DNA from 2 places in the Streptomyces sp. NPDC003247 genome. Region 2 is predicted to be linked to the other one. Evidence: riboswitches for the same ligand, from Rfam matches in the RefSeq annotation. Region 2 holds a riboswitch; the other holds the start of a gene.
What was found. A riboswitch is a leader RNA that binds a small molecule or an ion and turns the genes downstream of it on or off. The one in region 2 is predicted to bind glycine.
Positions count from the first base shown of each region.

Region 1: another riboswitch for glycine. It lies ahead of gcvT (glycine cleavage system aminomethyltransferase GcvT); the one in region 2 lies ahead of gcvP (aminomethyl-transferring glycine dehydrogenase).

Region 1 covers NZ_JBIAPF010000009.1:290,329-301,757, forward strand. The annotation lists gene ACFYWQ_RS29480 (ABC transporter permease) at 1-374, opposite strand, end outside; gene ACFYWQ_RS29485 (enhanced serine sensitivity protein SseB C-terminal domain-containing protein) at 873-1,670, opposite strand; gene ACFYWQ_RS29490 (enhanced serine sensitivity protein SseB) at 1,797-2,603, opposite strand; gene ACFYWQ_RS29495 (AAA family ATPase) at 3,356-4,030, opposite strand; glycine riboswitch at 4,202-4,295, shown strand; gene gcvT (glycine cleavage system aminomethyltransferase GcvT) at 4,490-5,617, shown strand; gene gcvH (glycine cleavage system protein GcvH) at 5,748-6,125, shown strand; gene glyA (serine hydroxymethyltransferase) at 6,140-7,402, shown strand; gene ACFYWQ_RS29515 (L-serine ammonia-lyase) at 7,619-8,986, shown strand; gene ACFYWQ_RS29520 (YncE family protein) at 9,220-9,432, shown strand; gene ACFYWQ_RS29525 (DUF3500 domain-containing protein) at 9,746-11,092, shown strand; gene ACFYWQ_RS29530 (hypothetical protein) at 11,217-11,429, opposite strand, start outside.
Region 2 covers NZ_JBIAPF010000004.1:868,839-880,267, reverse strand. The annotation lists gene ACFYWQ_RS17595 (DNA polymerase IV) at 81-1,550, shown strand; gene ACFYWQ_RS17590 (nucleotidyltransferase domain-containing protein) at 1,604-1,993, shown strand; gene ACFYWQ_RS17585 (PRC-barrel domain-containing protein) at 2,002-2,373, opposite strand; glycine riboswitch at 2,488-2,583, shown strand; gene gcvP (aminomethyl-transferring glycine dehydrogenase) at 2,759-5,644, shown strand; gene ACFYWQ_RS17575 (molybdopterin-binding protein) at 5,726-6,145, opposite strand; gene ACFYWQ_RS17570 (molybdopterin-binding protein) at 6,350-6,745, opposite strand; gene ACFYWQ_RS17565 (glycoside hydrolase family 43 protein) at 7,029-8,564, shown strand; gene ACFYWQ_RS17560 (extracellular solute-binding protein) at 8,720-10,012, shown strand; gene ACFYWQ_RS17555 (carbohydrate ABC transporter permease) at 10,019-11,023, shown strand; gene ACFYWQ_RS17550 (carbohydrate ABC transporter permease) at 11,194-11,429, shown strand, end outside.

The sequences.
Region 1 (11,429 bases), on a different contig from region 2:
AGGGAGACCCAGGAGCCCTCGAGGATGCGGGCGAGGATGTCGCGCCCGAACTTGGGCTCCACACCGAGCGGATGGTCCCAGCTCATGCCACCGAAGTCCCCCTGGGGAAGGGTGGTGTTGGGGTCGATCAGGTCCTGGTGGAAGGCGTTGGGGTCGAGGCCCAGCAGCGCCTGGAGCGGACGCGACAGGGCGGCCGTCAGGATCAGCAGCACGACGATGACGCCGCCGGCCACCGCCGCCTTGTCCCGCTTGAAGCGGGTCCAGGCGATCTGTCCGAGGGAGCGGCCCTCGATCTGCCGGGACTCGGCGCCCGCCAGTACGGCCTCGGGTTGGGCCTCGGCCTGCGATCCGGTGGTCTCGATCGGTGCCGTCACAAGTGCCCTGCCCCTTCTCGCCGGCGGTGACCGGCCTTCATACCGCCGCTGTCGGCGCTGTGATTCGCTTGCGTGCTGCGCGGCGGCCGCAGGTGGTACGGCCCAACTGCCCAGCCGATCCCCGGACGGGTACGCCTTCACAGGATCGACACGGCCTCGCGTCTGAGAGGCGAGTCTTCAACGCGCTCATGATCACGCGCCAGATCTGTCGACGAAAGTATGCCTAACCGTGATGCCGACATGGGGAATCCGTTATCCGAACGCGGCATGTCGCCTTCCGGAGAGGCAAGGACCCAACATCAGTGCGACACACGCGAGTTGACGCACCACTCAGCGTGACGGAAGCCCCGCTCCGCGGCGCCGTAGCGACGAGGACGGCGAACTTCGCGAAACGGGCGGGCCATCGGGTGATCCCGTGTCACCACGGCCCGGAGGGGGTACCGCCGCGACCGGTTCCTCGGCGGGCCCGACACGCGCGCCGGACACGGGGGGTGACGGTCAGTAGGGGCGCGGGCCCGGGTAGCCGTATCCGGTGGCCGGGGCCTGGGCGGGGGCCGCCGGGGCGTGGGCCTCACGGTCGTAGAACGGGCGGGAGTGGCTGCGCATCCACATCACGACCGGGTCGTAGTCGTCGCTCATGGCGACCGTCGACACCGGCAGCCCCTCCGGCACGGCGCCAATGGACTGCTGCATCATCGCCCGCACCGCGTCCACCGCCGGCGGGGAGGTGTCGTACACGTCGAGGCCCAGGGCGAGGTAGGGCGCGCCCAGCGCGGGCTGCACCCAGGCGCGGCGCAGCGAGCGCAGGGCGGGGGTGCGGTGGGCGTTCTGGGCGAGGAGGGCGTAGAACTGCGGGATCTCGATGGCGGGTTCGGACAGCCGCAGGGGTCCGGCGGGCTGGCGCTCCAGGCCGGTGGCGATCCGCCGCAGATCGAGCCAGGGGATGCCGACGCCGCCGCCGGGGGCGTGCGGGTTCAGCCAGAGGCCGTAGTGGTCCGGGTAGAGCGTGCGCGCCACGTCCAGGCCGTCGACGACCTCGTACGACCTGTTCCAGCCGCTGGCGGAGAGCTCCTGGGCGGAGGTGACGCAGGGGGCGTAGCCGTGGCCCTCGACCTCCATGGTGCCGTACTGGGCGTCCGGGGAGCCGGCCTGTCCCTGCCACAGCAGCATCCAGACCTGGCCGGTGGTCGGTGTCGCGAGCGCGCGCAGGAGCGCCTCGTAGGCGTCGTAGCGCCCGGGCGTGACCTGGCGCAGCATGTGCTCGACCTGCCCGGCCGCGATGCCGCTGGCGCTCACCTGTACCGCCCCTTCTCTCGGTTGCCCCGCGTCGGGGACAAGCTTAGGCGGCTCCGCCGACAACGGGCGCCCACCGAGGGGTGGGTTGTCCGTCGCCGGCGGTCGCGGGGGTGTCCGGGCGGGCGCTCAGCCGGCCCTGGTGTAGAAGGGGCGGACCCGTTCCTTCATCCACCGGCCCACCGGGTCCTCCGTCACGTCGAGGAGGACGAGGTTGACCGGCCACTTCGGGGGCACGGCGCCCAGGGCCCGGCCGAGGGCCTCCAGGGGCAGCGCCCTCAGGTCGCCCTCCCACACGGAGAGTTCCACGCCGACGAACATGACCGGGTCGGCCGTCTCGATGGCGGCGAGGCAGCGGCGGGCCGTGAGGACGACGCCGGTCGCCTCGAACTCGGCCGAGGCCGCGGTGAGGAAGTCGACGGGGTCGTCCTGCCAGTCGGGCTCGAAGAGGCGGACCCGGCCGCCGCTCGACGGGCCGTCCAGCGGGGTGCGCACCGTGCGGCACAGCTCGGCCACGGCCGGCGGGGGCAGCGGCATGCCGACCACGCCGTCCGGGTTCAGCGCGATGCCCACCTGCGGTGGAAGGCCGCGGGCGAACTCGACGGCCGGCGCGATGGTGTACGACATGTGCGAGCCGACGACCTGGCGGAACTGCTCCTCCGAGCTGAAGACGGGCACGAAGGCCTGGCCGTCGAGTTCCAGCGTGGGCAGGTCGAGGGGGCCGCTGTGCGGCCCGCCGCCGCTGGGCAGCGGGATCCACACGAAGCTGCGGCCGAGCACCTCCACGATCCGCCCGCCGGCCTCCGGCACGCCGAGGGAGGCCGAGAGCACCTCCTCCAGCTCGTTGCCGGGCCATCCGCCGTGCGACGGGGGGTGCGCCTGTGCCGGGAAGTCCGCGAAGTGGTCCGCCGGGAAGTCCGCCGGGGGGAAATCCATCTGTCTACCGCCTGCTGGGAACCGCTGCTGGAGCTGAAAGGCTAGCGGGTACCGCCAGCCGACCCCACAGCCCACGGCACGGCACGGCACGGCAAGGGCACCCGCCGGCCGCTGCTTGCGGCGCGGCACCGCAAGGGCACCCGTCGGCCACTGCCCGCGGCGCGGCACCGGAAGGGCGCCCCTCGGCCACAACTCGCGGCGCGGTACCCGAAGGGCACCCCTCGGCCCCAGCCCGAGCCCGCGGCTCCTGACCGGCGGGGCCGGTCGAGGCGGGAGGGAGTCCCCGCGCGGCCCTAGCGCACCCGGGCGCCGGTCCGGTGCCCCACGCGGGCTGCCACCCCGCACCGCCGACCCGGCAGGGCCGGCCGAGGGGCAGGAATACGTCCCCGCGCCACCCGAGCGGGACGCGGGCGCCGGTCCGGTGAACCGTGCGGGCGACCGCCCCGTACGGCAGGGCCGACAGGTCCGGCCGAGGCGGGAGCGTGGGCCCCCGCGCCGCCCTAGCCGGGGCACCCGTCCGGTGCCCCACGCGGGCTGCCACCCCGCACGGCCGACCCGGCAGGGCCGGCCGAGGGGCAGGAGTACGTCCCCGCGCCACCCGAGCGGGACGCGGGCGCCGGTCCGGTGAACCGTGCGGGCGACCGCCGCGTACGGTCGGCCCGGCGGGGCACCGGGTCCGGGCCTGCGGCCTGCCGCGCCCCGCCGCCGGGGAAGGGAGGTCAGGGCGGACAGGGTGGACGAGGGCGGGCGGATCAGCCTGTGAAGGCGATGCGGCGGAGGGCGTCCGCCGCGGGGCGGTCGAGGAGGATCGCCGAGCCCCAGCCCTCGGGGAGGCGGCCCCGCTCGACGGAGCGCAGGAGGCGGGAGGCGGCCCGGCGGTGGCGCAGGAAGGCGTAGCGGGAGACGCCCCGGCCGCGCTCGCGCTGGCCCTCCAGGGCGGTGCCGGGGGTGACGTCGAGCATCAGCAGGTGCAGGGTGCCGCCGCGGCGGCGGGCCTCGCGGGCCAGCCAGGCGCGCACCCAGGCCTGCGTGCCGCAGTCGTGCACCACGACGCCCTCGCCGGTGCGCACGGCGCGGCGCAGCCCGGCGTAGTGGGCGACGCGGACGAGGGGGCGGTAGAGCGCGTAGGGCAGGAAGCGCGGCACGCGGACGTCCCAGCGGTCGCGGGTGTCCTGGGAGTCGATGCGGACGCCCTTCACCGTGCGCCGCATCAGGGTGGACTTGCCGCTGCCCGGCAGGCCGGTGACGACGACCAGGTCGCGGGGGCCGAACAGCAGGCCGTGCGGGCTGTGGCCGGCGCGGTCGCGCAGGTCGCGGACGACGGACGCGCGGGCCGTACCGCACGCCCCCCGGGCCGGGGTCGCGGGCTGCGTGGGCAGTGCGATCGCCGAGGTCGTCGCGTACGCCGTGGTCCTGTTCACCGTCATCGTCCTCCCCTGGGGTCAGACAAGTCTTCTCCCCTTCGAGCGTAAAGAGAAGGTAATGCTCGGTGTCTTCCTGTTTCGTACGCGTCCCGCCACAAGCCGGTTACAGATGCGGCCTGCCGTGACGGGGGCCGGGCGTGCAATGATGGCCGCGCCAACTGCATACCGGCCGTTTGAATCCGCGCGGGAGAGTCCCGGACCCTGTCCGGGCGCCGAAGGAGCAAGTCCCTCCCTTGAATCTCTCAGGCCCCGTTACCGCGCGGGCGAGGCACATCTGAAAAGCGGGCCGCTGCCACAGGGCCCCACCCAAGGTGCAAGTCAGAACCGCGTGATCGTCGCCGATCACCCGCGGTCATGGCGAACCTCTCAGGTTCCGATGACAGATGGGGAGGACTTTCCTCGCCCTCCCCCGCGCCCGGCTGTGCTCGCGCGGGGCCCCTCGCCCTGGGAGACGACCGTCCGATGAGCAGTACCGAACCCTCACGGCAGCGCCGTACCGCGCTCGACGCCGTGCACCGCTCGCTCGGTGCCACGATGACCGACTTCGCCGGCTGGGACATGCCGCTGCGCTACGGCTCCGAGCGCGACGAGCACCACGCCGTCCGCACCCGCGCCGGCCTGTTCGACCTCTCGCACATGGGCGAGATCACCGTCACCGGTCCGCAGGCGGCCGCCCTGCTGAACTTCGCCCTGGTCGGCGACATCGCGTCCGTCGGCGTCGGCCGCGCCCGCTACACCATGATCTGCCGGGCCGACGGCGGCATCCTCGACGACCTGATCGTCTACCGGCTCGCCGACACCCAGTACATGGTCGTCGCGAACGCCTCGAACGCGCAGGTGGTGCTGGACGCGCTCGGGGAGCGCTCCGCCGGCTTCGACGCCGAGGTCCGCGACGACCGGGACGCCTACGCCCTGATCGCCGTCCAGGGCCCCCGGTCGCCGGGCATCCTGGCGTCCCTCACCGACGCCGACCTCGACGGCCTCAAGTACTACGCCGGACTGCCCGGCACCGTCGCCGGGGTCCCGGCGCTGATCGCCCGCACCGGCTACACCGGCGAGGACGGCTTCGAACTGTTCGTGGAGCCGGAGCACGCGGTGGAGCTGTGGCAGGCCCTGACCAAGGCCGGCGAGGGCGCCGGACTGGTCCCCTGCGGCCTGTCCTGCCGGGACACGCTGCGCCTGGAGGCGGGCATGCCGCTGTACGGGCACGAGCTGTCGACCGCGCTGACCCCCTTCGACGCCGGGCTCGGCCGGGTGGTCAAGTTCGGCAAGGAGGGCGACTTCGTCGGGCGCGCGGCGCTCGCCGAGGCTGCCTCGCGCGCGGAGACGGACCCGCCGCGCGTCCTGGTCGGCCTGGTCGCCGAAGGCCGCCGGGTGCCGCGCGCCGGGTACGCGGTGGTCGCGGGCGGCGAGACGATCGGCGAGGTCACCTCCGGCGCCCCCTCCCCCACGCTGGGCAAGCCGATCGCGATGGCGTACGTCGACGCCGCGCACGCGGCACCGGGCACGCCGGGTGTCGGCGTGGACATCCGGGGCAGCCACGAACCGTACGAGGTCGTGGCGCTGCCGTTCTACCGGCGCCAGAAGTAACGGCTCAGAGCGGGGGTCGCCGCCGGGAACGGCCGGTGCGCGTGACCCTGCGCACATTTCCGCTGCTCACGAACGTATTCAGCAGTCCCCCCTTCATCAGCACTCCCCCGCGTACAGGAGAATTCAGGCCATGAGCAACCCCCAGCAGCTGCGCTACAGCAAGGAGCACGAGTGGCTGTCGGCCGCCGAGGACGGCGTCTCGACGGTCGGCATCACGGAGCACGCGGCCAACGCGCTCGGCGACGTGGTCTTCGTGCAGCTCCCGGCGGTCGGCGACTCGGTGACCGCGGGCGAGTCCTGCGGCGAGCTGGAGTCGACCAAGTCGGTCAGTGAGCTGTACTCGCCCGTCGACGGCGAGATCGTCGAGGTCAACCAGGATGTCGTCGACGATCCGGCGCTGGTGAACTCCGCCCCCTTCGAGGGCGGATGGCTGTTCAAGGTACGCGTCTCGGGCGAGCAGGAAGAACTGCTCTCCGCCGACGAGTACACCGCCTACACCGCCGGCTGAGGAGTCGTAGACGCATGTCTGTCCTGAACACGCCCCTGCACGAGCTCGACCCGGAGATCGCCGCGGCGGTCGACGCCGAGCTGCGCCGCCAGCAGTCCACGCTGGAGATGATCGCCTCGGAGAACTTCGCTCCGCTCGCGGTCATGGAGGCGCAGGGCTCGGTCCTGACCAACAAGTACGCCGAGGGCTACCCCGGCCGCCGCTACTACGGCGGCTGCGAGCACGTCGACGTCGCCGAGCAGATCGCGATCGACCGGATCAAGGAGCTGTTCGGCGCCGAGTACGCCAACGTGCAGCCCCACTCGGGCGCCTCCGCCAACCAGGCCGCCCTGTTCGCGCTGGCCCAGCCGGGCGACACCATCCTCGGCCTGGACCTGGCGCACGGCGGTCACCTGACCCACGGGATGCGGCTGAACTTCTCCGGCAAGCAGTTCGACGTGGTCGCGTACCACGTGGACGAGGCCGGCCTGGTCGACATGGCCGAGGTCGAGCGGCTGGCCAAGGAGCACCGCCCGAAGGTGATCATCGCGGGCTGGTCGGCGTACCCGCGGCAGCTGGACTTCGCCGAGTTCCGCCGGATCGCCGACGAGGTCGAGGCGTACCTGTGGGTGGACATGGCGCACTTCGCCGGTCTGGTCGCCGCGGGCCTGCACCCGAACCCGGTCGAGTACGCCGACGTCGTCACCTCCACCACCCACAAGACGCTGGGCGGCCCGCGCGGCGGCATCATCCTCGCGAAGAAGGAGTTCGCGAAGAAGCTGAACTCGTCCGTCTTCCCGGGCTTCCAGGGCGGTCCCCTGGAGCACGTGATCGCGGCCAAGGCGGTGTCCTTCAAGGTCGCGGCGAGCGAGGAGTTCCAGGAGCGCCAGCGCCGTACGGTCGAGGGCGCGAAGATCCTCGCCGAGCGCCTGACGGCCGCCGACGCCCGCGAGGCCGGGGTGAACGTCCTGTCCGGCGGCACCGACGTGCACCTGCTCCTGGTCGACCTGCGCGAGTCGGAGCTGGACGGCCGGCAGGCCGAGGACCGTCTGCACGAGGTCGGTATCACCGTCAACCGCAACGCGGTGCCGAACGACCCGCGCCCGCCGATGGTCACCTCCGGCCTGCGGATCGGCACGCCCGCCCTCGCCACCCGCGGCTTCACCGCCGAGGACTTCGCCGAGGTCGCCGACGTGATCGCCCAGGCGCTGAAGCCGTCCTACGACGCGCAGGCGCTCAAGGCCCGGGTCGTCGCCCTGGCGGACAAGCACCCGCTGTACCCCGGTCTGAACAAGTAGGTCCCCGGTTCTCGGCGGGGCGTCCCGCACACTCGTAGGTGGGTGTGCGGGACGCCCCGGACCGGCGCCACCCCGGTGCGGCGATCCCGCGCCGGTGGCACACGGGTGCGGCGACCTCGCGCCCGGTGACACGCCGAGCCCGCACCACCCCTATGCGGAGACCCCGCACCACCCCGATGCGGCGACCCCGCACCACCCCCGTCCCGAGGAGTCACCGTGGCCATCTCGGTCTTCGACCTGTTCTCGATCGGCATCGGCCCGTCCAGCTCCCACACGGTCGGCCCGATGCGCGCGGCGCGCATGTTCGCCCGCCGGCTGCGCAACGAGGACCTGCTGGCCTCCGTCGCCTCCGTCCGCACGGAGCTGTACGGCTCCCTCGGCGCCACCGGCCACGGCCACGGCACCCCGAAGGCCGTCCTCCTCGGCCTGGAGGGCGACTCGCCGCGCACGGTGGACGTGGAGACGGCGGACGAACGGGTGGAGTCGATCAGGTCGGCGGGCCGGATCCGGCTGCTCGGCGAGCACGAGATCCCGTTCTCCTACGACGACGACCTGGTCCTGCACCGCCGTACGGCCCTGCCGTACCACGCGAACGGCATGACCCTGTGGGCGTACGACGCGCAGGGCGCGGAGCTGCTGACGAAGACGTACTACTCGGTGGGCGGCGGTTTCGTCGTCGACGAGGACGCGGTGGGCGCGGACCGCATCAAGCTGGACGACACGCCCCTGAAGTACCCCTTCCGCACGGGCGACGAGCTGCTGCGCCTGACGAAGGAGACGGGACTGTCGATCTCCTCGCTGATGCTGGAGAACGAGCGGGCCTGGCGGACGGAGGAGGAGATCCGCGCGGGTCTGCTGGAGATCTGGCGGGTGATGCGGGAGTGCGTGGCGCGCGGCATGTCCCGCGAGGGCATCCTGCCGGGCGGCCTGCGGGTGCGCCGCCGGGCGGCGGTCACGGCCCGGCAGCTCCGTGCCGAGGGCGACCCGCACGCCCACGCCATGGAGTGGATCACGCTCTACGCGATGGCGGTGAACGAGGAGAACGCGGCCGGCGGCCGGGTGGTCACCGCCCCCACGAACGGCGCCGCCGGCATCATCCCCGCCGTCCTCCACTCCTACGTGAACTTCGTCCCGGGCGCGGACGAGGACGGCGTCGTCCGCTTCCTGCTCGCCGCCGGCGCGATCGGCATGCTCTTCAAGGAGAACGCCTCCATCTCCGGCGCCGAGGTCGGCTGCCAGGGAGAGGTCGGGTCGGCCTGCTCGATGGCCGCGGGCGCCCTGGCGGAGGTCCTCGGCGGCTCCCCGGAGCAGGTGGAGAACGCGGCCGAGATCGGCATGGAGCACAACCTCGGCCTGACCTGCGACCCGGTCGGCGGCCTGGTACAGATCCCCTGCATCGAACGCAACGGCATGGCCGCGGTGAAGGCCGTCACGGCGGCCCGTATGGCGATGCGCGGCGACGGCTCCCACAAGGTGTCCCTCGACAAGGTCATCAAGACGATGAAGGACACGGGCGCCGACATGTCCGTCAAGTACAAGGAGACCGCCCGCGGCGGGCTCGCGGTGAACATCATCGAGTGCTGAGCTGAGGGGCCCTGAACTGCGCCTTCTTGTCTTTCGGCGCTGTCGCGCTGTCGGGGCCTTTCCTGCTTGCGCGGCGGAAAGTCCCTGGAAACCCCCCTGGGACAGACGCGAAAGTCCCTGAAAACGATGGGCCGGCCCTCACAGAAACTTAGGACTACGGCACCAAGGTCCACGGCATCGAGGTCGACCCGAGCACCCACCAGGTCTACGCCGTCGCCCCGACGGACGACGCGGTGCTGGTCCTGGAACTGGACACCCAGCGCAACAAGCTCTACGTCGACAACTTCGGCGACGGCACGGTCTCCGTCATCAACACCTCCTCCGGCGAAATCACCAAGACCGTCACCGTGGGCACGTTCCCCCTCGGCGTGACCACCGACTCCGACACGGACACCACCCTGGTCGCCAACCGCACGGACGGCACGGTCTCCGTCCTGCGCGGCTGACCCCCGCCGTCCCACGGCGGCATCGACCCGCAACACGGCCCATATCCGCCCGGGGCGCCCATCGCCCGGGGCCACACCGCGTCATGGAAACCGTCCTTTTCCCCGGCGCAGGCGAGAACCCGCATCGCCTGATCAGTGTTTCGGGCACTCCGCACAAGGCTCGAACACCAGAGGACACGCGATCACTGCTCCCACTGTGGGGATTTCATGACCGGCCTTTCATTCGTGTCTCAGATCGCTGCGACACAGTCGCGGAGGCGGCCCAGCCGCTGAGCTGAAGCAACACCAGAACCACACTGAGGAGTTCACCGTCATGCCTGATATCGACGCGGACGACAACACGGTGCCGCACGAGGAGACACCGCTGGGAGCCGACGCCGACCGCCGTGGCTTCATGCGCCGGGTCTTCCTCGCGGGCGGAGCCGCCGCTTTCACCGCCATGGGCGGCGCGGGCGCGGTGGCGTTCGCCGACGACAGCGGCTCCACCGCCACGCCGACGGTGACTCCCAGTGCCAGTGCGAGCGGCACTCCCGGCGGCGGCTCCGGTCACAGCGGCAGTGGTGTCCTCGCGAAGCAGACCATCACCGAGGACTTCTTCGGTCTGACCACCGACGGCAAGCGCATCGACGACCTCTTCACGGTGCACTCCCAGGGCGTCGACACTGCACCGGTCATCTCCGCCGCCACAGCGTTCCTGGCCGGGCTCACCGACGATCAGAAGACCACGGCCCAGTTCACCGTCCAGTCCACCGAGTGGCGGCAGTGGAGCAACCTCGACCCTGGCGAGTTCGAGCGCCAGGGCGTCTCCCTGGCCGAACTGACCGATGCCCAGAACGCCCTGGGCACGGCCATGCTGAAGGCGGCGCTCAGCGCCGAGGGCCTGGAGACCACGGAGAAGATCCGTCGCATCAACAAGGCCGCCGGTGAGCTGGTGGGCAAGAGCGACGTCTTCAACGACGAGCTGTTCTACTGGACCGTCATGGGCACACCTTCGGCGACCGAACCGTGGGGATTCCAGCTCGACGGCCACCACCTGGCCGTCAACTACTTCGTCCTCGGCGACCAAGTGGTCATGAGCCCCTGCTTCTGGGGATCGGAGCCGACCTCCATGGAGATCGACGGCGAGACCGTCTCCGTCTGCCAGGAGGAGGTCGAGGCCAGCCTCGCCTTCATCCAGTCCCTCACCACCGCCCAGCAGAAGACCGCCATCGTCTCGGCCACCAAGGCCAACGAGGACATGCAAGCCGGCGCCTTCGCGGACAACGCGGTGGAGGAGTACGCCGGCATCCGCGCCACCGCCCTCACCGCGGCCCAGAAAGAGAAGCTCCTCGCGGTGGCCGAAGCCTTCGCGGGCCGCGCCAAGGCCGATGTCGCCAAGACCCGCATGGCCGAGATCCGCAACCACCTCGACGACACCTACGCCGCCTGGATCGGCGCGACCGGCGACGACGACCCCTTCTATCTGCGCATCCACAGCCCGGTCATCTGGCTGGAAGTAGATTGCCAGGCGGCCGGTCCCCTCGGCCCCGCCTACGGCAAGACCCGCGCCGACGGCCCCAGCCAGAAGCACGTCCACTCCGTCATCCGTACACCCAACGGCAACGACTACGGCAGGGAACTCCTCCGTCAGCACTACCTCACCTCCCCCCACCACCGGTGAGGGATCACGCCTGACCGAGCCGACATCGTGACCCCCGGTGAGCCGGCAAGCCACCGCCCACCGGGGGTCACGAGCCTTGGCCGCACAGGGCCCCGGCGGCGGCGACCGGCTGTCGGTGGCGGGTCTACTTCCGCTGCTGGAAGATCCATTCCCTGACGCCCTCAATGGTGTAGGCGATCGGCCAGGTCGAGTTGTGCTCGACGGTTCCGAACTTCTCCTTGGAAGCCTCGGTCACGGTTGTGCCCTTCTCGAACGTGACGTAGTTGACCGAGGCGCCCTTCGCCGCGATGGCGTCTACATCCCGGGCGAACTGAGCGGCCGTGGACTTCCCGTTCCA
Region 2 (11,429 bases):
GTGGGTGCGGTCCGGTGCTCCCGTGCTGGTGTCGGTGCGGTCCGGTGCCGTTGTCAGTGGTGTGGTGCAGCATCGGAGATGTGAGAAACGCGCCCACGATCCTGCATCTCGACATGGACGCCTTCTTCGCCCAGGCGGAGCAGGCGTCCAAGCCGAGTCTGCGCGGGAAGGCCGTCGTCGTGGGCGGGCTGGGACCGCGCGGGGTGGTGGCGACCGCCTCGTACGAGGCAAGGGTCTTCGGTGTGCACTCGGCGATGCCCATGGCCCAGGCCCGCCGGCTGGCGCCGAACGCCGCCTATCTCACTCCGCGCTTCACGTTCTACCGGTCGATCAGCGACCAGGTGATGGGGTTGCTGCGGTCCCTGTCCCCGTTGGTCGAGCCGCTGAGCCTGGACGAGGCGTTCGTGGACCTGGAGGCCGGGGAGGCGGCCTGGGACAGCGGGTCGGCGCGGCTGGCCGGGGTGCGGCTGCGGGCGGACATCCGTGCGGTCACCGGCCTCACGGGATCGGTGGGACTGGCCGGCTCCAAGATGCTCGCGAAGATCGCCTCGGAGCAGGCCAAGCCCGACGGCCTGGTGCTGATCGAGCCGGGCACGGAGCGGGCGCTGCTCGGGCCGATGCCGGTGCGGACCCTGCCGGGGGTGGGTCCGGCGACCGGTGACCATCTGCGCCGGGCGGGGATCACCACGGTCGACGAGATCGTCGAGGCCGGTGAGGACGAGCTCGTACGGCTGCTGGGCAAGGCCCACGGGCACGGCCTGTACGCGATGGCGCTGGCGCGGGACGACCGGCCCGTGGTGGCGGAGCGGGAGACCAAGTCGGTGTCGGTCGAGGACACGTACGACGTGGACATCCATGACCGGGTGCGGGTGGAGCTGGAGGTGCAGCGGCTGGCCGACCGGTGTGTGCGCAGGCTGCGGGGGGCCGGGCTGTCGGGGCGGACCATCGTGCTGAAGGTGCGGCGGTACGACTTCTCCACGCTCACCCGGTCCGAGACCCTGCGGGGGCCCACGGACGACCCCGCGGTTGTGCGGGAGGCGGCCGGCCGGCTGCTGGACGCGGTGGACACCACGGGCGGGGTGCGGCTGCTCGGGGTCGGTGTCAGCGGCCTGGCCGACTTCACCCAGGAGGATCTGTTCGCGCAGGTCGCCGAGGCGAGAGCGGAGGGCGTCGAGGAGGAGGTGCCGGACGAGCCGGCGCGGGAGGACGCGGTGCCGGACGGACACCAGTGGCGTCCGGGGCACGATGTGCGGCATGCCGTGCTGGGGCATGGCTGGGTGCAGGGCAGTGGCCTGGGACGGGTCACCGTGCGGTTCGAGACACCGCAGTCGGAGGTGGGGCGGGTGCGCACGTTCCGGATCGACGACCCGGACCTGGAGCCGGCGGATCCGCTGCCGCTGGTCCGGCGAAGACCGGAAGAGGCCCCGACGGCGGACGGCGCGGTGGGGGACGCGGACGGCGCGGTGGAGGACGCGGCCGGGGAGGCGGGGCCCCTGGGCGGGGCGCAGGCGGGCGGGGTACCGGTGGAGCGGCCGGGGGCCGTCCGGTGACCGGGAAGAGTCCTTCCGGGGTGTCGCCGGAGCGGTGTGCCGAGGTCCGGACGGTGGTGGAGCGGATCACGGCGTGGGCCCTCGGCCGGAGCGACGTCGTCGGAGTGCTGCTGGTCGGGTCATGGGCCCGGGGTGCGGCGCGGCAGGACTCCGACGTCGATCTCGTCGTCCTGACGACCCGGGCCGCCGGGTACGCCGACGACGACGCCTGGCTCCGCGAGCTCGCCCTGGGCGAGGTGGTCCGTGTCGGGGCGTGGGGGCCCGTCACCGAGTGGCGGCAGGTCACCGCCTCCGGGCTGGAGGTCGAGGTGAACATCGGCGCGCCGGACTGGGCGCGCACGGACCCCGTCGACGCCGGGACCCGGCGCGTCGTGCGGGACGGTGCGCGCGTCCTGCTCGACCCCGCCGGGCTGCTGGCGCGGCTGCTGCGGGCCTGCGGCTGACCGCGGGGTCAGGTGTCGTCCCGGCCGGCCAGGGTGCCGAAGTCGTGGTCCTCCGTCGGGGGAGGGGCGCCCACGTCGAGGCCGTAGTGGTGGTAGAGCTGGAGTTCCTGCTCCGGGGAGAGGTGGCGGCCGACGCCGAAGTCCGGGGCGTCCTTGATCAGAGAGCGGTCGAACGGGACGCGCAGGGTGCCCTCAACGAGTTCGCTGGGCTCCAGGGGGACGAAGGCGTCCCGGGAGAACAGGCCGGTCCGTATGGCCGCCCACTCCGGCACGCCGGTGGCGTCGTCGAGGTAGACCTCGTCGATCGTGCCGATCTTGGTGCCATGACGGTCGAACGCCTTGCGGCCGATCAGGTTGCGCGGATCGATGTCGGTCTGCACGGGCCCTCCACGTGGTCGCAACTCATTCGTAAGCACTACAAAAGAGCACATCGGTGATGGCGGCCACTCGACAGGGGGCACCGTTGACCTCGCTGATAGTCTGACTACGGCTGCTGACCCCGTGCGGGAGAGTCCTCCGGAGAACACCGGAGGCGCCGAAGGAGCAAATCCTCCCCGGAATCTCTCAGGCCCACGTACCGCACGGACGAGGTCACTCTGGAAAGCAGGGCGGACGTCGATGGCTTCCGCCCTCACCGACGGTGAAAGCCGGGCGTCCACGGGCGGCCGGTGAAGCTCTCAGGTCGAGATGACAGAGGGGGAGGCCGTCCGGGTACCCGTGCCGTGGTGCCCCTCGAAGGTCGCGTCAGACCAGGAGGCCTCCGCAATGACCGCCCATCGCATTCCGCTCGCCGACCTCGAACGGGCAAACCCGTTCGAGCAGCGCCACATCGGGCCCGACCAGGAGGCGCGGGCCAAGATGCTCGCGCAGGTCGGGTACGGCTCGCTGGACGAGCTCACCGCCGCCGCCGTCCCCGATGTGATCAAGAACGCCGACGCGCTGGACCTGCCGGACGCGCGGTCCGAGGCCGAGGTGCTGGCCGAGCTGCGCTCGCTGGCCGACCGCAACCAGGTCCTCGACTCCATGATCGGCCTGGGCTACTACGGGACGTTCACGCCGCCGGTGATCCTGCGCAACGTCATGGAGAACCCGGCCTGGTACACGGCCTACACGCCGTACCAGCCGGAGATCTCCCAGGGGCGGCTCGAGGCGCTGCTGAACTTCCAGACCATGGTCGCCGACCTCACCGGGCTGCCCACGTCCGGTGCCTCGCTGCTCGACGAGGGCACCGCCGCCGCCGAGGCGATGGCGCTCTCCCGCCGTATGGGCCGGAACAAGAAGGGCCTGTTCCTGGTCGACGCGGACGCGCTGCCGCAGACCATCGCCGTGATCGAGGCGCGGGCCGAGCCGACGGGTGTCGAGGTGGTCGTCGCCGACCTCGGTGACGGGATCCCGGCCGAGGTCGCCGAGCGCGAGATCAACGGTGTGCTCCTCCAGTACCCGGGCGCCTCCGGCGCCGTACGCGACATCAGGCCGGTCATCGAGCAGGCCCACGCGCTGGGCGCGCTCGTCACCGTCGCCGCCGACCTGCTCGCGCTGACGCTGCTGACGTCGCCCGGTGAGCTGGGCGCGGACATCGCGGTCGGCACGACGCAGCGGTTCGGTGTGCCGATGGGCTTCGGCGGGCCGCACGCCGGCTACATGGCCGTCCACGAGAAGTTCGCGCGCAGCCTGCCCGGCCGGCTCGTCGGCGTGTCCGTGGACGCGGACGGGAACAAGGCCTACCGGCTGGCGCTCCAGACGCGTGAGCAGCACATCCGCCGGGAGAAGGCCACCAGCAACATCTGCACCGCGCAGGTGCTGCTCGCCGTCATGGCCGGGATGTACGCCGTCCACCACGGCCCCGAGGGGCTCAGGACGATCGCGCGGCGCACCCACCGGTACGCCTCCGTCCTCGCCGGCGGCCTGAGGGCCGGCGGTGTCGAGGTCGTGCACGGTTCGTTCTTCGACACGCTGACCGTGCGGGTGCCCGGCCGGGCCGCCGAGGTCGTCGCCGCCGCGCGCGAGAACGGCGTGAACCTGCGCCTCGTCGACGCCGACCGGGTGTCGATCGCCTGCGACGAGACCACCGGGCGGGCCCAGGTGAGTGCCGTCTGGGCCGCCTTCGGGGTCGACGGGGACGTCGAGGAACTCGACGCGGTGACCGAGGACGCGGTGCCGGCCGCGCTGCTGCGCACCGACGCGATCCTCACCCATCCCGTCTTCCACCGGCACCGCTCCGAGACCGCGATGCTGCGCTACCTGCGCCGGCTCGCCGGCCGGGACTACGCGCTCGACCGCGGCATGATCCCGCTGGGCTCCTGCACCATGAAGCTCAACGCGACCACCGAGATGGAGCCGGTCACCTGGCCCGAGTTCGGGCAGCTGCACCCGTTCGCGCCCGCCGAGCAGGCGGAGGGCTACCTCACGCTCATCCACGAGCTGGAGGAACGTCTCGCCGAGGTCACCGGGTACGACAAGGTGTCCCTCCAGCCCAACGCCGGGTCGCAGGGCGAGCTGGCCGGTCTGCTCGCCGTACGGGGGTACCACCGGGCCAACGGTGACGAGCAGCGGACCGTGTGCCTCATCCCGTCGTCCGCGCACGGCACCAACGCCGCCAGTGCCGTGATGGCCGGCATGAAGGTCGTCGTGGTGGGCACGGCAGGGGACGGCGAGATCGACGTCGAGGACCTGCGGGTGAAGATCGACAAGCACCGGGACGAGCTCGCGGTCCTGATGATCACGTATCCGTCGACGCACGGCGTGTTCGAGGAGCACGTCGCCGACATCTGCGCCCAGGTGCACGAGGCCGGCGGACAGGTGTACGTCGACGGCGCCAACCTCAACGCGCTCGTCGGACTCGCCAAGCCGGGGCACTTCGGCGGTGACGTCTCGCACCTGAACCTGCACAAGACGTTCTGCATCCCGCACGGCGGCGGCGGCCCCGGCGTCGGGCCGGTGGCCGTGCGCTCGCACCTGGCGCCGTACCTGCCGAACCACCCGCTCCAGCCCGCCGCCGGGCCGGAGACGGGCGTGGGGCCGATCTCGGCCGCGCCCTGGGGCTCCGCGGGCATCCTGCCGATCTCGTGGGCGTACGTGCGGCTCATGGGCGGGGACGGGCTGAAGCGGGCCACGCAGGTGGCGGTGCTGTCCGCCAACTACATCGCCAAGCGACTGGAGCCGCACTACCCGGTGCTGTACACCGGCCCCGGCGGGCTGGTCGCGCACGAGTGCATCATCGACCTGCGGCCGCTCACCAAGGCGACCGGGGTGAGCGTCGACGACGTGGCCAAGCGGCTCATCGACTACGGGTTCCACGCGCCGACGATGTCGTTCCCGGTGGCCGGCACGCTGATGATCGAGCCGACCGAGTCCGAGGACCTGACCGAGCTCGACCGGTTCTGCGAGGCGATGATCGCGATCCGTGCGGAGATCGACAAGGTGGGTTCGGGCCAGTGGCCCGCCGACGACAACCCGCTGCGCCACGCCCCGCACACCGCGGCCGCGCTCGGCGGGGAGTGGGAGCACTCCTACTCGCGCGAGGAGGCCGTCTTCCCGGCCGGGGTGTCCGCCGCCGACAAGTACTGGCCGCCGGTGCGCCGCATCGACCAGGCCTTCGGTGACCGGAACCTCGTCTGCTCGTGCCCGCCGCTGGACGCGTACGAGGACTGAGCGGGCAGCCGAGGGCCCCGTCCGCGCCGGACGGGGCCCTCGGCCGTGCCGTGCCCCGACCGACCGGCCCGGACGGCACACCTAGGCCGTGGCCAGGGCCACTTCGGTCGACTTGATCAGGGCGACGACGTCCGAGCCGACGAAGAGGCCGAGGTCGGTGGCCGCCTCCCGGGTGATCGCCGCGGTGAGCTCGCCGGCCGCGACGGAGATCTTCACGGACGCCATGGCCGCGCCCAGGGTGAGGCCCACGACCGTGCCGGGAAGCCGGTTGCGGATGGACAGGCCCTCCAGGTGGCCGGTGGCGAGAGACACCTCCGTCGACTTCACCAGCGCCAGCACGGTGGAGCCCGGGGCGAGACCCAGCTCGGTCACCGCCTCCCGGGTGATCGCCGCGGTGAGCGTGGGGCCGCCGGTGAGCCGGACCCTGACAGTGGCCATCACCTCGCCCGGGGTGACGTCGCTGACGGTGCCGGGGAGCTGGTTGCGGATGCTCAAGGTCATGGGACCCCACCGTAGAGCCCCATGACCTCTATGCCGGGTATGTGTGCGTCTGTGCCGCCTTGGCCGTGGCCGCCTGGTCGCCCGCCGCCCGCACGTCGGTCTTGTGGGCCGCTGCCGCGTCGGCCTTCGCCGGTCCGGGCTTCGTCGGTCCGGCCTTCGTCGGTCCGGGCTTCGTCAGGGCGCTCGGGGGCGGGAGGGCGGCGATCAGACCCGGTCGATGTGCACGTTCGTCGACTTCACTCGCGCGGTGGCCTCCATCCCCACCTCCAGGCCCAGCTCCTCGACGGCCTCCCGGGTCAGCAGGGAGACGAGGCGGTGCGGGCCGGCCTGGATGTCGACCTGGGCGGCGACGTCGCCGAGCTTGATCGCCGTGACGATGCCGGGGAACGCGTTGCGCACGGAGGTGTAGGAGGCGCCCTCCTCGCCGCTGCCGGAGCCCGCGAGCTCGACGGAGAACGCGGCGAGGTCCTTGCCGTCGATGAGGCGTCGTCCGGTCTCGTCGCGGTGGGTCGCCACTCGGCCCGCGTCCGCCCAGCGGCGCGCGGTGTCGGGGCTCACGCCGAGCAGCCGCGCGGCCTGGCCGATGGTGTAGGACTGCATGCCGGTCACGATAGGCGGTGCGGTCCGCGGCCGGGCGCCGGGCCCCGGAGCGCGCCGTGCGACGTCCGCTGTGCGATGTCCACCTTGCCGAGCCGTCGGCCGCCCGCCTACAGTCCGCTCCGTAATGTTCGTCGAAGAGACCGAATGTTTCGACCGCTTCGGTCTCCCGGAGGGGCGGAGGCACATGAGGACGAGCGACGGCACGGATCGCGGGGTGAGCGGCGGGAGCAGCGGCGCCACGGGCGACGCGGCGGGTGACACGACCACCGGCACCGCAAACGCCATGGCGGACGACGGCGCGGCCGGCCGGACCTACGGCAACCCCGTCATCCCCGGCTTCCACCCCGACCCCAGCATCTGCCGGGTCGGCGACGACTACTACGTCGTCTGCTCCAGCTTCGAGTACTTCCCGGGCGTCCCCATCTTCCACAGCCGTGACCTCGTCCACTGGCGCCAGATCGGCAACGTCCTGGACCGCCCGGCCCAACTGCCGCTGCCGGACGACCTGCCGGCCTCCGCGGGGATCTACGCGCCGACGATCCGGTACCACGACGGCCGCTTCTACATGATCACCACCAACGTCGCCGGCGGCGGGACCTTCCTCGTCACCGCCGACCGGCCGGAGGGGCCGTGGTCCGACCCGGTCCGGATCGACCTGCCCGGCATCGACCCGGACCTCGCCTGGGACGAGGACGGCTCCTGCTGGTGCGCGGTCTCGGGGGTGCGGGTCGCCCGGATCGACCCGGTGACCGGCGAGGTGCTCGAAGGGCCGGTGCCCGTGTGGTCCGGGACGGGGCTCCAGCATCCCGAGGCCCCGCACCTGTACCGCATCGGGCCGTGGTGGTACCTGCTGCTCGCCGAGGGCGGCACGGCCCACGGCCACAGCGTGTCCGTCGCGCGGGCCAGGTCGCCGCTGGGCCCGTACGAGGCGGCCCCCGCCAACCCCCTCCTCACCCACGCCGGCACCGATCTGCCCGTCCAGTGCACCGGCCACGCCGACCTCGTCGAGGCGGCCGACGGCCGGTGGTGGATGGTGCTGCTCGGGACGCGCCCGCGCGGCTGGTTCCCCCGGTTCCACGTGCTCGGCCGGGAGACCTTCCTGGTCCCGGTCGAGTGGGTCGACGGCTGGCCCCGGACGGGTCCGGTGCGCGAGCGGCACCCGGCGCCGGCGGGTGCCTGGCACCCCGTCCCGCCCGAGCCGGAGCGGGACGACTTCGACGCCCCCGGCCTCGCCCCGTACTGGATCTCCCCGCGCCGCCGGGCCGAGGGCTCCTGGTCGCTGAGCGACCGCCCCGGCCGGCTCACCCTGACCGCGACCGGAGACAGCCTCGACCGCCCGGGATACACCTTCGTCGGCCGCCGCCAGCGCCACCCCGACTGCCGTACGGCCGCCCGTCTGGAGCCCGGATCCGGGCGCGCCGGGCTCTCCGTCCGCCTCGACGAGGCCCACCACTACGACCTGGAGGTGAGCGGGGGCGAGGCGGGCGTGGTCGTCCGGATCGGGCCCGTACGGCAGTGGGTCGCACGGCGGCCGGTGCCGCCCGGCCCCCTCACCCTCGTCGTCGACATCCGCACGACCGACCAGGTGGCGCCGTCCGTGACGGCCCCGGGGCAGCGGGCCGACGGGGTGCGCCCGGCCGGTCCCGACACGATCGCCTTCTCGGTCGAAACGGCGGACGGCACCGAGCCGCTGGCGGAGCTCGACGGCCGCTACCTCTCCACCGAGGTGGCCGGCGGCTTCACCGGCCGGGTCATCGGGCTCTACGTCACCGAGGGCACCGCGGCCTTCGACTGGTGCGAGCACCGGCCGACCCGCTGAACCGCGCCCGCCGGATTGCCTGTGTTCAAGGGGTTGCCACCCCTCGGAGCCTGTCTCTAGGGTGCGGCAGCAGCGAAGCTTTCCGAATCTCAAGCGAAACTTTCGATATCGGACGGACAGCGGTGTGTGCCGTCCCGAACCCCGAGGAGCGCATGATGGGCCACCCGGCACTGTCCCGCCGCGGCTTCCTGGCGGCCTCCGCCGCGGCCGGTCTGAGCATGACGGCACTGAGCGCCTGCGGCGGCGACTCGGACGGAGGGTCGTCGGGGACGACCACCGTCGAGTGGTGGAACATCTCCACCACCCAGCCGACGAAGGACGTCTGGGCCGGTCTGGCCAAGCAGTTCGAGGCACAGAACCCGAACGTCAAGATCAAGATCGTTCAGCTGGAGAACGACGCCTACAAGTCGAAGATGACGGCCCTGACCGCTTCCGGGAAGCTCCCCGACATCTTCCACACCTGGGGCGGCGGCGTCCTGCGGCAGCAGATCGACGCGGGGCTCGTGGAGGACCTCACCGAGCGCACCCAGGACTGGGCGAAGGACCTGCTGCCGGTCGCCAGTGAGCCGTACCTCTTCGACGACCGGACCTACGGCATCCCGTTCGACATCGGGATGATCGGCTTCTGGTACAACAAGGCGCTCTTCCGGCAGGCCGGCATTGACGCGCCGCCCACCACCTGGAGCGGCTTCCTCGACGCCGTCCGGAAGCTGAAGTCCGCCGGTGTCACCCCGCTCGCCCTGGCCGGCAAGGAGAAGTGGCCCGGCATGTACTACTGGGCCTACCTCGCGATGCGCACCGCCGGAGCCGACGCCGTCCAGAAGGCCGGCGACGACAAGGACTTCACCGGCGAGGGCTTCGTCCAGGCCGGGCAGCACCTGAAGGAACTGGTCGACCTTGAGCCGTTCCAGAAGGGTTTCCTCGGCGCCGCCTACTCCAGCCCCACCGGGCAGGCCGCCACCGTCGGCAACGGCAAGGCCGCCATGGAACTCATGGGCCAGTGGGCGCCCGTGGTGCAGGCCGACGCGGGCAAGGGGCTCGGCACGGACCTGGGCTTCTTCCCGTTCCCCGCGGTCGAGGGCGGCAAGGGCGCGCTCACCGAGGTGTTCGGCGGAGGCGGCGGCCACGCCCTGCGCGCGGGCGCCCCACAGGCGGCCGTGGACTTCCTGAAGTTCTTCGCCTCCGCCGCCACCGACACCGAACTGGTCCAGAAGACCGGCGTGGTGCCCGTCGTACCGGCCGCCGAGAGCGCCCTCACCGACCCCAACCTCACCGCCGTACAGACCCAGTTGAAGGCGGCCACCGGCTTCCAGCTCTATCTCGACCAGGCGTACGCGCCCGCCCTCGGCCAGGAGGTCAACGACAGCGTCGCCGCCCTCATCGCCGGTTCCAAGTCGCCCCAGCAGGTCGCCGAGTCGATCACCAAGGTCGCGAAGGAAGAGCAGTAGCCCGCGATGACCTCGACCTACCTCCCGGACAAGCGCAGCGGCCCGGACGCCGGCGCCGCGCTCCCGCCCCCGGCCGCCGGCCCGGCCCGGGGACGGGCCCGGCGGCGCGCGCGGCACTGGCTCACCGCCGTCGGCCTCCAGGTGCCCGCCCTGGTGCTGTTCGGCACGCTGGTGCTGCTGCCGATGCTCTTCGCGCTGTACGCCGCGTTCTTCCGCTGGGGCGGCTTCGGCATGCCCGAGGACTACGTCGGCGGCGACAACTTCACCCGGCTCTTCGAGGACCCCGTCTTCCTCGGTGACCTGTGGCGCTGCCTCCTGCTGGTGCTGCTCTCGCTCGCACTCCAGCTGCCGTTCGCGCTCGCCCTGGCGGTCGCGCTCAACCAGCGGATCCGCGGCCGGGCCGTGTACCGGATGCTGTTCTTCGCGCCGTACATCCTCTCCGAGGCGATCACGGGCGTGCTGTTCGGCATGATCTTCGCGCCGGACGACGGCCTCGCCGACCACGTCCTCGGCGCGGTCGGCCTGGACGGGCTGGGCGGGCAGTGGTTCGCCGACCCGTCCACCGTCATGGCCACCCTGTTCCTGGTCATGACGTGGAAGTACTTCGGCTTCCACATGATGCTCTACCTGGCCGGACTCCAGTCCATCCCGGCCGAGCTGACCGAGGCGGCCCTCATCGACGGGGCCGGACCGTGGCAGCGCTTCCGGCACGTCACCCTGCCCCTGCTCGCGCCGACGCTGCGGATCAGCGTCTTCCTGTCCGTCATCGGCTCGATCCAGCTCTTCGACCTGGTCTGGGTCACCACCGCGGGCGGCCCCGACCACCACTCCGAGACGATGGCCGTGACCATGTTCCAGTACGGCTTCAAGCGCTACCAGGTCGGCTACGCCAGCGCGATCAGCGTGGCCATGTTCGCCATCAGCCTCGTCTTCGCCCTCGCCTACCAGCGGTTCGTGCTCCGCCGCGACCTGGAGGGGGCCACCACCACCCTGCGAGGAGGCGGCTCGTGAGCGCCCGCAAGACCGGCGGCGCCGTGCGCGCCCGCAAGACGGACGGTGCCGTGCGCGGCCGCGGGACCGGCGGTGCCGTGAGTGCCCGCGGGACCGGCGGTGCCGTGAGTGCCCGTAGGACCGGCCGGACCCTTCCCCTGCACGTCGTCCTCGTCGCCGTCGGCGCGGTGATGGCCGTGCCCCTCGTCTACGCCGTCCTGTCCGGCTTCAAGTCCACCGACGAGCTCTCCCGCAACCCCGTCGGCCTGCCCGACGCGTGGATCACCTCCAACTACACCGACATCCTGGGCGCCGGATCGTTCTGGCGGCTGGTCGGCAGCAGCACCCTCATCGCGGTCGGGACGACGATCGTGGTGGTCGCGGTGTCCGCGCTCGCCGCGTTCTCCTTCGCGCGGTTCGCCTTCCG